One region of the [Enterobacter] lignolyticus SCF1 genome, then DNA from elsewhere that is predicted to be linked to it. Evidence: predicted binding sites of a transcription regulator. Region 1 holds the regulator's gene; each other region holds the start of a gene.
The links. The regulator PurR, encoded in region 1, represses purine synthesis genes. The targets are predictions, from matches to a motif close to CANGCAAACGTTTGCNTG.
Positions count from the first base shown of each region.

Region 2: cvpA (colicin V production protein) is a predicted target of PurR. The motif match lies at 2,675-2,692, and genes of this name have one in related genera.
Region 3: purH (bifunctional phosphoribosylaminoimidazolecarboxamide formyltransferase/IMP cyclohydrolase) is a predicted target of PurR. The motif match lies at 1,348-1,365, and genes of this name have one in related genera.
Region 4: ENTCL_RS22260 (NCS2 family permease) is a predicted target of PurR. The motif match lies at 1,801-1,818, and genes of this name have one in related genera.

Region 1 is NC_014618.1:2,299,753-2,303,966, reverse strand. Features, by position in the region: gene sodB (superoxide dismutase [Fe]) at 1-208, shown strand, start outside; gene ENTCL_RS10850 (MFS transporter) at 252-1,418, opposite strand; gene cydH (cytochrome bd-I accessory subunit CydH) at 1,621-1,710, opposite strand; gene purR (HTH-type transcriptional repressor PurR) at 2,005-3,030, shown strand; gene punR (DNA-binding transcriptional activator PunR) at 3,047-3,958, opposite strand; gene punC (purine nucleoside transporter PunC) at 4,078-4,214, shown strand, end outside.
Region 2 is NC_014618.1:1,487,421-1,491,634, reverse strand. Features, by position in the region: gene ENTCL_RS07050 (UbiX family flavin prenyltransferase) at 1-478, opposite strand, end outside; gene purF (amidophosphoribosyltransferase) at 580-2,097, opposite strand; gene cvpA (colicin V production protein) at 2,131-2,619, opposite strand; gene dedD (cell division protein DedD) at 2,820-3,527, opposite strand; gene folC (bifunctional tetrahydrofolate synthase/dihydrofolate synthase) at 3,517-4,214, opposite strand, start outside.
Region 3 is NC_014618.1:4,481,092-4,485,305, forward strand. Features, by position in the region: rRNA gene ENTCL_RS20760 (16S ribosomal RNA) at 1-908, opposite strand, end outside; gene purH (bifunctional phosphoribosylaminoimidazolecarboxamide formyltransferase/IMP cyclohydrolase) at 1,473-3,062, shown strand; gene purD (phosphoribosylamine--glycine ligase) at 3,078-4,214, shown strand, end outside.
Region 4 is NC_014618.1:4,798,281-4,802,494, reverse strand. Features, by position in the region: gene ENTCL_RS22265 (NADPH-dependent FMN reductase) at 1-291, shown strand, start outside; gene ENTCL_RS22260 (NCS2 family permease) at 361-1,698, opposite strand; gene yieH (6-phosphogluconate phosphatase) at 1,868-2,533, shown strand; gene phoU (phosphate signaling complex protein PhoU) at 2,576-3,301, opposite strand; gene pstB (phosphate ABC transporter ATP-binding protein PstB) at 3,315-4,088, opposite strand; gene pstA (phosphate ABC transporter permease PstA) at 4,135-4,214, opposite strand, start outside.

The sequences.
Region 1 (4,214 bases):
GCTGGTAAAAGGCGCGGACGGCAAACTGGCTATCGTATCGACCTCTAACGCGGGCACTCCGCTGACGACCGATGCAAAACCGCTGCTGACCGTTGATGTGTGGGAACACGCTTACTACATTGACTACCGTAACGCCCGCCCGAACTACCTCGAGCACTTCTGGGCGCTGGTAAACTGGGAATTTGTCGCGAAAAACCTGGCGGCCTAATTTCTGTGCCCGGCAGCCAGGCTGCCGGGCAGATTTGCGAAGGTTACTGACTGACGCAGACCTCTTCCGGCTGGCGACGCCCGCCGAGCAGCACAACCACCAGCGCCAGAGCGGCAATTATCGCCCCCATCACCGGGACAAAGCTGTAGCCGAGCCCGCCTGAAATCACCGCACCACCGGCAGCCGCCCCCAGCGCATTGCCAAGGTTAAACGCGCCGATGTTCACCGATGAAGACAGCCCCGGGGCTTCGCTTGCAACGCGCATCACCCGCATCTGCAGCGGCGGTACAACCGCAAACGTCGCCGCGCCCCAGATAACCATGCTGACGGCTGCGCCGATTTCGCTACGCGCCAGCCACGGAATCGCCACCATGATAACCATCAACAGCAGCAGGAACCCTTTCAGCGTCGCGGTGACGGAGCGGTCGGCCAGTTTGCCGCCAAGATAGTTGCCAAGCGAGAAGCCCACGCCGATCAGCACCAGCATCGCGGTCACGAAGAGCGATGACGCCGAGGTTATGGTATGCAGCACCGGCGCAATATAGGTATACAGCGTAAACATCGCTCCGGCGCCCAGCACGGTGGTCAGCAGCGCGGAAAGCACCTGCGGGCGCACCAGAACCGAAAGCTCACGCTTCACGTCCGGGCGTTCGCCGCTTGCGCCTTTCGGCAGCGACAGCCACAGGCTCAGCATCGACACCAGCCCAAGACCGGCGGTGGCAAGGAACGACATACGCCAGCCGATGGCCTCGCCCAGCCAGGTTGCCGCCGGAACCCCGCCGATATTGGCGATGGTCAACCCCATAAACATAGTGGCGACGGCGCTGGCCTGTTTGTGCTTCGGCACCACGCTTGCCGCAACCACCGAGCCGAGCCCGAAGAAGGCGCCGTGGTTAAGGCTGGTGATAATGCGCGAAATCATCAGCGTCGTGTAATCCGGCGCCAGCGAAGAGAGCACGTTGCCAAGGGTAAAAATACCCATCAGAAAGATCAGCGCATTGCGGCGCGCGCGGTGGGAAAGCAGCAGCGTCATCAGCGGCGCGCCGACCATGACGCCGATTGCGTAGGCGCTGATGAGCATCCCGGCGGCAGGGATAGAAACATCCACGCCTTTCGCGATCACCGGCAGCAGCCCCATCGGCGAAAACTCAGTGGTGCCGATACCAAACGCGCCTATCGCGAGGGCCAGCAGGGGGAAATTGATTTTCATTGAATGACTCCACCAGGCCATCATGTATTGATGGCGCGACTTCAGAAGGCCAAAGCATGACATCAATCACAAAAAAACAGAAGTGAACGAAATGACAAAAGATTTTTGCAAAATTGTTAATAATGACGGGTCGAATTTTGTTGCGCAAACAGCGGGAGGAGTGGCCAGAATAATGAGGGAGATGGCTCTCCCTCACCGTTAATCAATGCAGGGCAGCCGTCAGACCGGTGGCAACAATAAGCCCCAGGACAATAATGGTCGTAACCAGCGAAAACTTCAGGTCGGTACTCATCAATTTTTCTCCTTATAATCCCCACACCAAAAGTGAGCTTGCTCATTTTTGCACAGTTATGCACAAAAATCTTCCTGGATTTAATCTGATAGCGATATTTCTCTTCCCCTTTGTCTCAGAATCAGACAAAATTCCACGCTAATTTAAAAGCGTACCGGCCATTGACCCCCTCCCGTCGTCCAGAGTCGTTTCCCCGGCGTACAGCAACCTGAAAATGTTGTGGGCAAGGTGTGTAAAGGCAAACGATTACGTGTCGATGATCAGGTGTCAGGAAAGGGTCTGGAGTGAGATCGAATGGCAACAATTAAAGATGTCGCGAAACGCGCAAACGTTTCCACTACAACTGTTTCACATGTAATTAACAAAACCCGTTTTGTGGCGGAAGAGACTCGCAACGCGGTCTGGGCGGCCATTAAAGAGCTGCACTACTCCCCCAGCGCCGTTGCTCGCAGTCTGAAGGTTAACCACACCAAATCTATCGGTCTGCTGGCCACCAGCAGCGAAGCGGCCTACTTCGCTGAAATTATTGAATCTGTTGAGAAAAGCTGCTTCCAGAAAGGCTATACCCTGATCCTCGGCAACGCCTGGAACAACCTGGAAAAACAGCGCGCCTATCTGTCGATGATGGCGCAAAAGCGCGTCGACGGCCTGCTGGTCATGTGCTCTGAATATCCACAGCCGGTGCTCGATATGCTCGAAGAGTATCGCCATATTCCAATGGTGGTGATGGACTGGGGCGAAGCGAAAGCAGACTTTACCGACTCGGTGGTTGATAACGCCTTCCAGGGCGGGTATCTGGCGGGCCGCTATCTGATTGAGCGCGGCCATCGCGAAATCGGCGCGATCCCGGGGCCGATGGAGCGCAACACCGGCGCCGGACGGCTTGCCGGCTTTATGAAATCCATGGAAGAAGCGCAGATCAAGGTGCCGGAGAACTGGATTGTGCAGGGCGATTTCGAGCCGGAATCCGGCTACCGCGCGATGCAGCAGATTCTCGGTCAGCCTCACCGCCCTACCGCCGTATTCTGCGGCGGCGATATTATGGCGATGGGCGCGCTTTGCGCAGCTGACGAGATGGGGCTGCGCGTACCGCAGGACATTTCCGTCATCGGCTACGACAACGTGCGCAACGCCCGCTACTTTACGCCGGCGTTGACCACTATCCACCAGCCGAAGGACTCGCTGGGCGAAGCGGCGTTTAATATGCTGCTCGACCGTATCGTCAACAAGCGTGAAGAGTCGCAGTCCATTGAGATGCACCCGCGCCTTATCGAGCGACGCTCGGTGGCGGACGGTCCGTTCCGCGACTATCGCCGTTAATCCCGCCGGGAGCCGGTTACTCCGGCTCCCGCAGCCACTCCCGATTCAGCGTTTCGCTGTCGCCCAGATAGTCCAGCAGCCAGGTCAGCGCCGGCGACATGTCGTTTTGTTGCCATGTCAGGCAGCATGCCGCATCCGGGAACGGGTTCTCCAGCGCCAGCGCGACCCACTCGCCGCTCGCCAGCCACGGACGCGCGAAATGCGACGGCACCATCCCAACACACAGCCCGGCAGAGATGCAGGTAGCGGACGACTCCCAGTCCGGCACCACCACCCGTTTCTGGTTATCAAGCAGCCAGGTAATGCGCTTGGGCAGCGAGCGCGAGGTATCTTCCCGCACCAGCGACGGCCAGTTGCGCAACACGTCGTCGCTGAGCGGCCCCGGCATGCCCGCCAGCGGATGATGGCTGGCAACCACGCAGTCCCAGCTCAGCATGCCCATATCGCGAAACGCATAGCGTCCGCCGACGGGGATGGCTTTTGTCGCGCCGATAGCCAGCTCCACGCGCCCATCCGACAGCGCGTCCCAGACGCCGTTAAAGACCTCCTGGGAAACGAGCAGCTCGACGTCGTTAAAATGGCGGTAGAAGTCGACAATCATCTGCCGGGTGCGCTCCGGGCGAACAATATTATCGACGGCGATAGCCAGCTGGCCGCGCCAGCCGTTGGCAATCTGCTGACACTGCTGGCGGGTGATCTGCATTTTTTTGATAACAGAGCGCCCTTCTTTTAAAAACCACGCCCCGGCGGGCGTCAGTTCGACGTCACGGTGACGACGTTCAAACAGCGGCACCGCCAGCCACTCCTCCAGCTGCCGCACCGTGTAGCTCACCGCCGAGGGTACCCGGTGCAGCTCCTGGGCGGCAGCGCTAAAGCTGCCGTTACGAGCAACCGCGTCAACCACTTCAAGCGAATATTCTGACCACATAATCTGCCTGCAAAATTTTTGAACCCATTCGACAAATATTAACGTTTCACAAGCCAGGATGCACTCCCTACACTCTGCGGCACTGAACTGAACACCTGCAACGAGAATGAGAAATGACGATGCAACCTGGTAAAGGATTTTTATGCTGGCTGGCAGGCTTAAGCGTGCTGGGTTTTTTAGCCACTGACATGTATCTCCCGGCGTTTGCCGCCATCCAGGCGGACCTGAACACGTCGGCCGCCGCCGTGAGCGCAAG
Region 2 (4,214 bases), 810 kb from region 1:
CAATCGACTGCGGACGGTGATAAAACGCCGGCACCGGCGGCATGATCGTCGCGCCGATTTCCGCCGCCTGGGTCATCAGCCGCAGATGGCCAAGATGCAGCGGCGTCTCGCGCACGCAAAGCACAAGTGGGCGACGCTCCTTCAGTACTACATCCGCCGCGCGGGTCAGCAGACCGTCGGTATAGCTGTTCACAATGCCGGACAGCGTTTTCATTGAACACGGTAAAATTACCATCCCTGCCGTTTTAAACGACCCGGAAGAGATAGCGGCGGCGATATCGCGGGCATCATGCACCACGTCGGCCAGCGCCTGCACCTCGCGCAGAGAAAAATCGGTTTCCAGGGTTAACGTCTGGCGGGCGGCCGGGCTTATCACCAGATGACTTTCCACTTCGGGAACATCGCGCAATACCTGCAGTAAACGTACGCCGTAAATTGCGCCGCTTGCGCCCGATATGCCCACAATGAGTCGTTTCATGATTTCGCCCCGCCATTCATCTGGGGCAGACTGTGCCGCATTTGTCGGGCAGTTGCAAGACGCAGTCCCCCGCTTTGTCACAAGCGGAGGACCGGAAGAGGTTAGCCTTCGTTATGCATCTCTAAGTTTTCCACTTCGTTCTGACGCAGCACCGCTTTGGCGTCGTCATTGCGCAGGGAATCCAGATAGTCGAGATACTGCTGATCGACATCCTTCGTCACGTACACGCCGTTGAACACCGAGCATTCAAACTGCTGGATGTCCGGGTTTTCGGCGCGTACCGCGTCGATCAGGTCGTCAAGATTCTGGAAGATCAGACCGTCTGCGCCGATAATCTGGCGGATCTCATCAACTTCGCGACCGTGGGCGATCAGTTCATTAGCGGTCGGCATATCGATGCCGTATACGTTCGGGAAGCGAATTTCCGGCGCGGCGGAAGCCAGATACACCTTCTTCGCCCCGGCCTCGCGCGCCATCTCAATAATCTGCTCCGAGGTGGTGCCGCGAACGATGGAGTCATCCACCAGCAGCACGTTCTTGTCGCGGAACTCGGCGCGGTTAGCATTAAGCTTGCGGCGTACGGACTTACGGCGCAGCTGCTGGCCCGGCATGATAAAGGTGCGGCCGACGTAGCGGTTTTTCACAAATCCCTGACGGTACGGCTTGCCCAGAATACGCGCAATTTCCAGCGCGATATCGCAGGAGGTTTCCGGAATCGGAATGACCACATCGATATCCAGATCTTCCCACTCGCGGGCGATTTTCTCGCCGAGCCGGGTGCCCATATTGACGCGTGCGCTGTAGACGGAAATTTTATCGATAAAGGAGTCCGGGCGCGCGAAGTAGACATACTCGAACAGGCACGGATTGCTGACCGGGTTATCCGCGCACTGGCGGGTAAACAGCTGGCCCTTTTCGGTAATGTAGATAGCTTCGCCAGGCGCTACGTCGCGCAGGAATTCAAAGCCCAGGGTATCCAGCGCCACGCTTTCCGACGCCACCATATATTCGGTACGACCGTCGCCGATATCGCGCTTGCCCAGCACCAGCGGGCGAATGCCGTTCGGGTCGCGGAAGGCCACCATACCGTGTCCGATAATCATCGCCACGCAGGCGTAAGCGCCGCGAATCTGGCGGTTGGTTGCCGCGATGGCGGCAAAAATGTTGTCGGCTTCAAGCGGATAGTGACGGAAGTTATCCAGCTCGCTGGCAAATACGTTGAGCAGGATTTCAGAATCAGACGTGGTGTTGATGTGACGACGTTTCTCTTCAAACAGCTTTTTACGCAGCTCATGCGCATTGGTCAGGTTGCCGTTGTGCGCAAGCGTAATGCCATAAGGGGAGTTGACGTAAAAAGGCTGCGCCTCGGACGCGCTGGAGCTGCCTGCCGTGGGATAACGAACATGGCCAATCCCCATATTGCCCTGCAGGCGCTGCATGTGGCGGGCTTCAAATACATCGCTCACCAGGCCGTTCGCTTTACGCAAGCGGAAGCCGTTGTTCGCATCAATCGTGATGATGCCCGCAGCATCCTGCCCACGGTGCTGCAGCACCGTTAACGCGTCATAAATCGACTGGTTGACCGGCATAACACCGGCGATACCGACAATACCGCACATACGTCTTTTCCTCGTTAAGCAACGACCCAAAGCTTATACTTTGGGCAAGAAACTTGACGAGCTTTGAAGGTATTCAAAAAACCATCTGATAACCGGCGAAAAATAGGGAATAAACTGCGACTGCTGCCAGTCTGCGCTTTTTGCCATACCGGTAAAGGTGTCGAGGAAAAACAGGATAGCGGCGATAATCAACACCCCACGCAATGCGCCGAAGCAGATCCCCAATACCCTGTCAGTACCCGACAAACCGGTTCTCTCCACCAGCTGACCTATCACGTAGTTGACGATAGCGCCGACGATGAGCGTCGCGATAAACAGCGCCGCAATAGCAATCCCATTTCGAACCCGTTCGTCTTCAAAGCCCGTAAACCAGACAGACAGGTCGGTGTAGTAATGGCTGGCCACGTAAAAAGCACAGCCCCACGTCACCAACGATAATGCTTCACGAACAAAGCCGCGGATAAGGCTCACCAGGCAAGAAAAACCCAGCACCGCAATAATGGCGTAATCAATCCAGACCATATGTGTCCCACGATGTTACGCCCTGTCGTCCGGTTCGGGGCGCATTCTAACAGAAAAAGAAAACGTTTGCGTAGGGATTTCCGTGCCCTACAAAAATAAAAAAAGCGCTGAAAAAACGTTCAGCGCCAGGTGCCGTAACGGCCTGTTTCCCTCGCGCAGACCCTCTCCTCTTGCGGGAGAGGGGTCAGCTTAAGGGCGAGTTAATTAGGCGTATATCCCATCACAACGCCGTTCAGCCCCGACAGCCGGTTCAGTTCACCCAGCGAACCTTTCAGCTTATCTTTCGATGCGTCCGGTCCCACCAGGATGCGGGTAATTTTACCCTGTGTCGGCGTGGAAGGCGATGTGTAAACCTTGAAGCCTGCACCGCGTAATTTGCCTACGATTTCATTGACTTTATCGGCATTCTTCAGCGCGCCCAGCTGTACGATATAGGCCTTGCCGACCGGCGCGGGCATGTTATCCGCGACCGGTTTCTGCGGCGCTGGCGCAGACTCTGTCGCCACCGCCAGCTGCTCGCTGGCGGTATCCCGCGCCGGCTTTGGCTGCGGCTGCGGTTTTTGCGCTACGGGCTTAGGTTTTGGCGGCGCCACCGGCTCTGGCGTCTGGTCAATATCGCTACCGCCGCTGTTAACCGCCATGCGCGATGCGTCCAGCGAAGGCGCGGCGGCGTCTCCGGCCCGCACCTCTTCCGCAGCACCTTCCGGCGGCTGCGACGGCAGCGCCTGCGTTGCGGCAGGCAGCATATCCGGCTCATCCTTATCGCCAGGCTTCGGTACCAGCGGGATTGCCGCAAACTCGTCCTGATAATGCTTTTTCTGGCCGTCAAGCAGCCCGGGGAGCACAATCACCCCGAGCGCTACCAGCGCAATGGTTCCGACTAAACGATTCTGAAACTTACTCGCCACCGGTTCTCCCCGCGTCCATCTCTTCCATTACATGGGCTACCGTGTGGAAGGACCCACACACCAGCACCGTATCTTCGGGGCGGGCATCGGCCATCGCCGTATGCCACGCCTGCGCTACAGTGGCATAGACTTCGCCATCGCGCAAATGTTCCACCAGCTGTTCCGCCGTCGCGCCTCGCGGCCCCTCAAGCGGCGCACAGTACCACCGATCGACAACTTCCGTCAGACACGCCAGCGTGCCCGCGATATCTTTATCATGAAGCATACCAATCACCGCCAGCGTGCGCCCGGTCTTTGGCAAGTTTTTGAGACGTCCGGCGAGGTACGCCGCCGCGTGCGGGTTGTGCGCCACGTCCAGAATAAGCCGCGGCGCGGCGCTGACTATCTGAAAGCGCCCAGGCAACGTCGCGCCGGCGATGCCGTCGCGGATCGCCTGCTCATCGACCGAAAGCCCGCTGGCGCGCAGCGCGGCAAGCGCGGTCGCGGCGTTAGGCTGCGGCACCTGCGGCAGCGGTAAACCGTTCAGCTCGCCCTGCTTATCGCTAAACCGCCAGCTGTCGTTTGCCACCTCAAAGCGCCAGTCGACGCCGCGACGCAGCAGCAGCGCCCCTTTTTCCACCGCCACCTCGGCAATCGTCTGCGGCATATCCGGCTCCCCGACCACCGCCGGTTTGCCCGCGCGGAAAA
Region 3 (4,214 bases), 2.2 Mb from region 1:
GTTTTAACCTTGCGGCCGTACTCCCCAGGCGGTCTATTTAACGCGTTAGCTCCGGAAGCCACTCCTCAAGGGAACAACCTCCAAATAGACATCGTTTACGGCGTGGACTACCAGGGTATCTAATCCTGTTTGCTCCCCACGCTTTCGCACCTGAGCGTCAGTCTTCGTCCAGGGGGCCGCCTTCGCCACCGGTATTCCTCCAGATCTCTACGCATTTCACCGCTACACCTGGAATTCTACCCCCCTCTACGAGACTCAAGCCTGCCAGTTTCGAATGCAGTTCCCAGGTTGAGCCCGGGGATTTCACATCCGACTTGACAGACCGCCTGCGTGCGCTTTACGCCCAGTAATTCCGATTAACGCTTGCACCCTCCGTATTACCGCGGCTGCTGGCACGGAGTTAGCCGGTGCTTCTTCTGCGAGTAACGTCAATCACTGCGGTTATTAACCACAATGCCTTCCTCCTCGCTGAAAGTACTTTACAACCCGAAGGCCTTCTTCATACACGCGGCATGGCTGCATCAGGCTTGCGCCCATTGTGCAATATTCCCCACTGCTGCCTCCCGTAGGAGTCTGGACCGTGTCTCAGTTCCAGTGTGGCTGGTCATCCTCTCAGACCAGCTAGGGATCGTCGCCTAGGTGAGCCGTTACCCCACCTACTAGCTAATCCCATCTGGGCACATCTGATGGCATGAGGCCCGAAGGTCCCCCACTTTGGTCTTGCGACGTTATGCGGTATTAGCTACCGTTTCCAGTAGTTATCCCCCTCCATCAGGCAGTTTCCCAGACATTACTCACCCGTCCGCCACTCGTCACCCGAGAGCAAGCTCTCTGTGCTACCGTTCGACTTGCATGTGTTAGGCCTGCCGCCAGCGTTCAATCTGAGCCATGATCAAACTCTTCAATTTAAAAGTTTGATGCTCTTAGAATTAAACTTCGTAATGAATTACGTGTTCACTCCAGAGACTTGGTATTCATTTAGTGTCCGAGGACATTAAGAATCCATGTCACTTTGAGTGCCCACACAGATTGTCTGATAAATTGTTAAAGAGCAGTTGCGACGCGCTTCAGCGCTCTGTCGCGAGGTGGCGTATATTACGCTTTCCTCTTTCAGAGTCAACCCTGATTTTCAGGATTTTTTCTCTTCAACCGAACCGGCTGTTTGTGTGAAGTGATTCACATCCGCCGTGTCGATGGAGGCGCATTATAGGGAGTTCTCGAGCGCCTGCAATAGAAAAATTGCAGAAAAATGACTGACTGCTGCATTCCCCAGCAAAACCCCGCCTTATACCTGTTTACACACAGACTTATCCACAATGCTACGAAAAAGTGAAAATTCGCGAGCGTTGCGCAAACGTTTTCGTTAAAATGCCCTCGCTGAAACAAGGATGCCCCGTAAGGGGCGTTAGCTGAATTTTTCGCGGAAAATTCAGCTAACGCTCTCTGTAATCGTCAAATCCAGGGGATTTACCATGCAACAACGTCGTCCAGTCCGCCGCGCATTGCTCAGTGTTTCTGATAAAGCCGGTATCGTCGAATTCGCGCAGGCACTTTCCGCACGCGGTGTGGAGCTGCTGTCTACGGGGGGCACTGCCCGCCTGTTAGCAGAAAAAGGCCTGCCGGTAACCGAAGTGTCCGATTACACCGGTTTCCCGGAAATGATGGATGGGCGCGTAAAAACCCTGCATCCGAAAGTGCACGGCGGCATTCTGGGCCGTCGCGGCCAGGACGACGGCATTATGGAACAACACGGGATTGCGCCGATCGATATGGTCGTTGTTAACCTCTACCCGTTCGCCCAGACCGTGGCCCGTGAAGGCTGCTCGCTGGAAGATGCCGTCGAGAATATTGATATCGGCGGCCCGACCATGGTGCGTTCCGCCGCCAAGAACCATAAAGATGTCACTATCGTGGTCAAGAGCAGCGACTACAACGCCATTATTAACGAGATGGATGCCAACGACGGCTCCCTGACGCTGGATACCCGTTTCGACCTCGCGATCAAAGCGTTTGAACACACCGCGGCCTACGACAGCATGATCGCCAACTACTTCGGTAGCCTGGTGCCCGCCTACCACGGCGAAAGCAAAGATCCTTCCGGCCGCTTCCCGCGCACCCTGAACCTGAACTTCATTAAGAAGCAGGATATGCGCTACGGCGAGAACAGCCACCAGCAGGCTGCCTTCTATATAGAAGAAGAAGTAAAAGAAGCCTCTGTTGCTACCGCCCGTCAGGTGCAGGGCAAGGCGCTCTCCTATAACAACATTGCAGACACCGACGCCGCGCTTGAGTGCGTGAAAGAGTTCAGCGAACCCGCCTGCGTTATCGTGAAGCACGCTAACCCGTGCGGCGTAGCGGTAAGCGCCTCTGTGCTGGATGCCTACGATCGCGCGTACAAAACCGACCCAACCTCCGCGTTCGGCGGCATTATCGCCTTCAACCGCGAGCTGGATGCCGAAACCGCGCAGGCCATTATCTCTCGCCAGTTTGTCGAAGTGATTATCGCTCCGTCAGCCACCGACGAAGCGCTGAAAATCACCGCCGCAAAACAGAACGTGCGCGTGCTGGTCTGCGGCCAGTGGGCTGAACGTGTGCCGGGTCTGGACTTCAAACGCGTGAACGGCGGCCTGCTGGTTCAGGACCGTGACCTCGGTATGGTGACCAAAGGCGAGCTGCGCGTGGTATCCAAACGCCAGCCAACCGAGCAGGAATTACGTGACGCGCTGTTCTGCTGGAAAGTGGCGAAGTTCGTCAAATCCAACGCCATCGTTTACGCCAAAGAGAACATGACCATCGGGATAGGCGCAGGCCAGATGAGCCGCGTCTACTCCGCGAAAATCGCCGGGATTAAAGCGGGCGACGAAGGTCTGGAAGTGAAAGGCTCCGCCATGGCGTCTGACGCCTTCTTCCCGTTCCGCGACGGTATCGATGCCGCAGCCGCCGTTGGCGTGAGCTGCGTTATCCAGCCTGGCGGTTCCATTCGTGACGACGAGGTTATTGCCGCTGCCGATGAACACGGCATCGCGATGATCTTTACCGACATGCGCCACTTCCGCCATTAATCTCTGGAGCAGACAATGAAAGTATTAATCATTGGCAACGGCGGGCGCGAACACGCGCTGGCCTGGAAAGCCGCCCAGTCGCCGCTGGTCAGCACCGTTTTCGTGGCGCCGGGTAATGCCGGCACCGCGCTGGAGCCTGCGCTGCAGAACGTCGCCATTGGCGTGACGGATATCCCTGAACTGCTGAACTTCGCGCAGAATGAAAAAATTGACCTGACCATCGTCGGCCCGGAAGCGCCGCTGGTCATCGGCGTGGTTGATGCATTCCGCGCCGCGGGCCTGAAAATTTTCGGCCCAACGGAAGGCGCCGCGCAGCTCGAAGGCTCCAAAGCGTTCACCAAGGACTTCCTCGCTCGCCACCGTATCCCGACGGCGGAATACCAGAACTTCACCGACGTCGAGCCTGCGCTGGCGTATCTGCGTGAGAAAGGCGCGCCGATCGTTATCAAGGCGGACGGTCTTGCCGCCGGTAAAGGCGTTATTGTGGCGATGACGCTTGAAGAAGCGGAAGCCGCGGTCCAGGACATGCTGGCCGGTAACGCCTTTGGCGACGCGGGGCACCGCATCGTGATTGAAGAATTCCTCGACGGCGAAGAGGCCAGCTTTATCGTGATGGTGGACGGTGAGCACGTGCTGCCGATGGCCACCAGCCAGGATCATAAACGCGTCGGCGACGGCGATACCGGCCCGAACACCGGCGGTATGGGCGCCTACTCCCCAGCCCCGGTGGTCACGGACGACGTTCACCAGCGCACGATGGAACGGATCATTTGGCCCACGGTGCGCGGGATGGCGGCGGAAGGAAACACCTATACCGGTTTCCTGTATGCCGGTCTGATGATCGACAAGCAGGGCAACCCAAAGGTTATCGAATTCAACTGCCGCTTCGGCGACCCGGAAACCCAGCCGATCATGCTGCGCCTGCAGTCCGACCTGGTTGAGCTGTGCCTGGCGGCCTGCGACGGCAAACTGGGGGATAAAACCTCCCGCTGGGATACCCGCGCCTCCCTGGGCGTGGTGATGGCCGCGGGCGGCTATCCGGGCAGCTACCGCAACGGCGATGAGATCCACGGCCTGCCGCTGGAAGAGGTGGAAGGCGGTAAAGTCTTCCACGCCGGCACCCGCCTCTCGGATGACGATCGGGTACTGACC
Region 4 (4,214 bases), 2.3 Mb from region 1:
AACGCCATCGACTGGCTGTCGCGTCTGCCAAACCAGCCGCTTTCCGGTAAGCCGGTGCTGATTCAGACCAGCTCAATGGGCGCAATCGGCGGTGCCCGCTGCCAGTATCACCTGCGCCAGATCCTCGTGTTCCTGGATGCGATGGTAATGAACAAGCCGGAGTTTATGGGCGGTGTGATTCAGAATAAGGTCGACCCGCAGTCGGGTGAAGTGATTGACCAGAGCACGCTGGATCATCTGGCCGGTCAGCTGACCGCATTTGGCGAGTATATTCAGCGGGTGAAAGCATAAGCCTGAGCGGCCTGTTGCCCTCACCCTAACCCTCTCCCGACCGGGAGAGGGCGCTTGATACGTACGGCTTTAGTGTGCGTCGATAAACACAATCTTCAGCACAAACAGCAGCGCTACGACGATAACGCACGGGCTGAGGTCGCGGAAACGACCGGTACCGATTTTCATCACGCAGTAAGAGATAAAGCCCAGCGCAATCCCTTCGGTGATCGAGAAGCTGAACGGCATCATCACCGCGGTGATAAACGCCGGAACGGCCTCCGTCAGGTCTTCCCACTTCACGCGGGCCAGGCTTGAGGTCATCAGCACGCCGACGTAAATCAGCGCGCCTGCGGCCGCATACGGCGGCACCATACCGGCCAGCGGCGAAAGGAAGATAACCAGCAGGAACAGCAGGCCAACGACCACCGCGGTCAGACCGGTACGCCCGCCCACAGACACCCCGGAGGACGATTCAATATACGCGGTAACAGAAGAGGTGCCGATAAAAGAACCGGCAACCGAGGAGATACTGTCGACAAACAGCGCCTGCTTCATGCGCGGGAATTTGCCTTTCTCGTCGGTCAGGCCCGCTTTATCGGTCACGCCGATCAGAGTGCCGGAGGAGTCAAAGAGGTTAACCAGCATAAAGGAGAAAATCACGCCCGCAAGGCCGATATTCAGGGAACCCGCGAGATCGACATGGCCGATTACCGAGGTAACGTCCGGCGGCGTGGAAACAATCCCGGTGTAATGAACATCGCCCAGCATCCAGCCCAGCAGCGTGGTGACCACAATAGAAACCAGCACCGCCGCATGAATGTTGCGGGAGGCCAGAATCGCGATGATAAAGAAGCCCAGTACGCCCAGCAGCACGCTGTGAGACGTCAGGTTGCCAATGGTCACCAGCGTGTCTTTGTTCGCCACGATGACCCCGGCGTTTTTCAGCCCCATCATGCCGATAAACAGGCCGATCCCGCTGGTAATCCCCACGCGCAGGCTCATCGGGATATTGGCGATCATCCAGTAGCGGACGCGGAAAATCGTCAGCAGCAGCAGGCCGATGGCGCCCCAGAAAATCGCGCCCATACCAATCTGCCACGGCAGGCCCATTGCGCCGACCACGACGAAGGCGAAGAAAGCGTTAAGGCCCATTGCTGGCGCCAGCGCAACCGGCAGATTAGCAAAAAGACCCATCAAAATGCTGCCAAATGCGGCGATAAGACAGGTTGTCACGAAAACCGCGCTGGTATCCATGCCTGCCGCGCCCAGAATCTGCGGGTTAACGAAGACGATATAAACCATCGTCAGGAACGTAGTAAAACCGGCGATCACTTCGGTGCGTGCCGAGGTGCCGTGGTCGCGCAGTTTAAACACGCGCTCAAGCAGTCCCTGACCCGAAGCCTGGGTTGTGTGTTGTTGGCTCATCATCTGGTTCCAAACAAAGGAGGGGAAAATTCGTCGCTATCCTATACCAAAATGCGACAATAGGGGTGCCTGAGACACATTTTTTTTCATTGAATTTGCTTATACGGCAACGATTGCGTCAGGCGAAATGCGGTGAGTAAACGTTAAACTTGTTAAGACAGGAAACGGCATGTCCAGTATTGAGGCGGTATTTTTCGACTGCGACGGAACGCTCGTCGACAGCGAGGTTATCTGTTCGCGTGCCTATGTGCACATGTTCCAGGAGTTCGGCATTACGCTTGAACTCGACGAAATATTTAAGCGTTTCAAAGGGGTAAAACTCTACGAAATCATTGATACCATCAATGAGGAATACGGCGTCAACCTGCAAAAAGCCCGCCTTGAGCCGGTCTATCGCGCCGAAGTGGCGCGCCTGTTCGATACCGAACTTGAGGTGATTGCCGGCGCGAATGCGCTGCTGAACGCCATGACGGTGCCGATGTGCGTGGTGTCGAACGGGCCGGTGAGCAAAATGGAGCATTCGCTAGGAAAAACCGGCATGTTGCACCATTTTCCGCAGACGCTGTTCAGCGGCTACGACATTCAGCGCTGGAAGCCCGACCCGGCACTGATGTTCCATGCGGCGACAGCGATGAACGTGAACGTTGAAAACTGCATTCTGGTGGATGATTCAACGGCAGGCGCGCAGTCAGGCATTGCGGCAGGGATGGAGGTGTTCTATTTCTGTGCCGATCCGCACAACCGGCCGATCGATCATCCAAAAGTGACGACCTTTACCGATCTGGCGCAGCTGCCGGAGCTGTGGAAGGCGCGCGGGTGGGATATCACGCGTTAGTCTGTCAGGGCGGGTAAGCGTAAGCGCTACCCGCCACAAACGTCACTCGGTGGGATCTTTATCCGCCAGCAGTTTGTCCAGCTCATCGCCGTTGACGTGACGGAAGTCCTGGCCTTTGACGAAGTAGAAGATATATTCGCAGATATTCTGGCAGCGGTCGCCGATACGCTCGATTGAACGGGCGCAGAACAGCGCAGTCAGCACGCTTGGGATCGTACGGGAGTCTTCCATCATGTAGGTCATCAGCTGACGCACAATGCCTTCATACTCCTGATCCACCTTCTTATCTTCGCGATAAATACGCACCGCTTCATCAAGATCCATACGCGCAAACGCATCCAGCACGTCGTGCAGCATCTGGACGGTATGACGGCCCAGCGATTCCAGGCTCACCAGCAGAGGCTGGTGCTGCTGAGAGAACTTCTCCAGCGCCGTACGGCAGATTTTGTCCGCCACGTCGCCGATACGCTCCAGTTCAGCGATGGTTTTGATAATCGCCATCACCAGACGCAGGTCGCTCGCCGTAGGCTGACGCTTGGCGATGATGCGCACACAGGCTTCATCGATCGCTACTTCCATCATGTTGACCTGTTTGTCGCCGTCGATGACGCGTTTCGCCAGTTCACTGTCCTGGTTATGCATGGCGGTGATCGCATCGGATAACTGCTGTTCCACCAGCCCGCCCATGGTCATCACCTGGGTGCGAATATGCTCCAGTTCTGCGTTGAACTGGCCGGAAATATGCTTATTAAGGTTAAGGCTGTCCATCATTAACTCCAAATCAACCGTAGCGGCCAGTAATATAGTCTTCAGTCTGCTTCTTAGCGGGCTTGGTAAACAGATCGTCTGTATTGCTGAACTCAATCAGCTCGCCAAGATACATAAACGCCGTATGGTCGGAGCAACGGGCAGCCTGCTGCATGTTGTGCGTAACGATAACGACGGTGTAATCCTCTTTGAGCTCGGTGATCAGCTCTTCGATACGACCGGTCGAGATAGGGTCAAGCGCTGAACACGGCTCATCGAGCAACAGCACTTCCGGGCGAATCGCAATACCGCGCGCGATGCACAGACGCTGCTGCTGACCACCGGAGAGAGAATACCCGCTCTGGTGCAGCTTATCTTTGGTTTCGTTCCATAATGCGGCCTTGGTCAAGGCCCACTGCACGCGCTCGTCCATATCGGCGCGGGAGAGCTTCTCAAACAGACGCACGCCAAAAGCGATATTGTCGTAAATGGACATCGGGAACGGCGTCGGTTTCTGGAAGACCATACCGACTTTCGCGCGCAGCAGAGCGATATCCTGGGTATTGGTGAGGATGTTGTCGCCATCCAGCAGGATTTCACCTTCAGCACGCTGCTCCGGGTACAGTTCGAACATTTTGTTGAACGTACGCAGCAGAGTGGATTTACCGCAGCCAGACGGGCCGATAAACGCCGTCACCTGGTTTTTCGCGATATTCAGGTTGATGTTCTTCAGGGCATGGAATTTACCATAGTAGAAGTTCAAATCACGAACCGAAATTTTACCTGGGCCGCTATTCGCCATACTCATCTCAATCTCTTCCTCATTCGACGCCGCTATCGCCGCGCCGTAAAAATTAACCGTGTTTACGTTTCGCGAAAATCACGCGAGCCAGAATGTTCAGCAACAGGACGCAAAGGGTAATGATCAGCACCC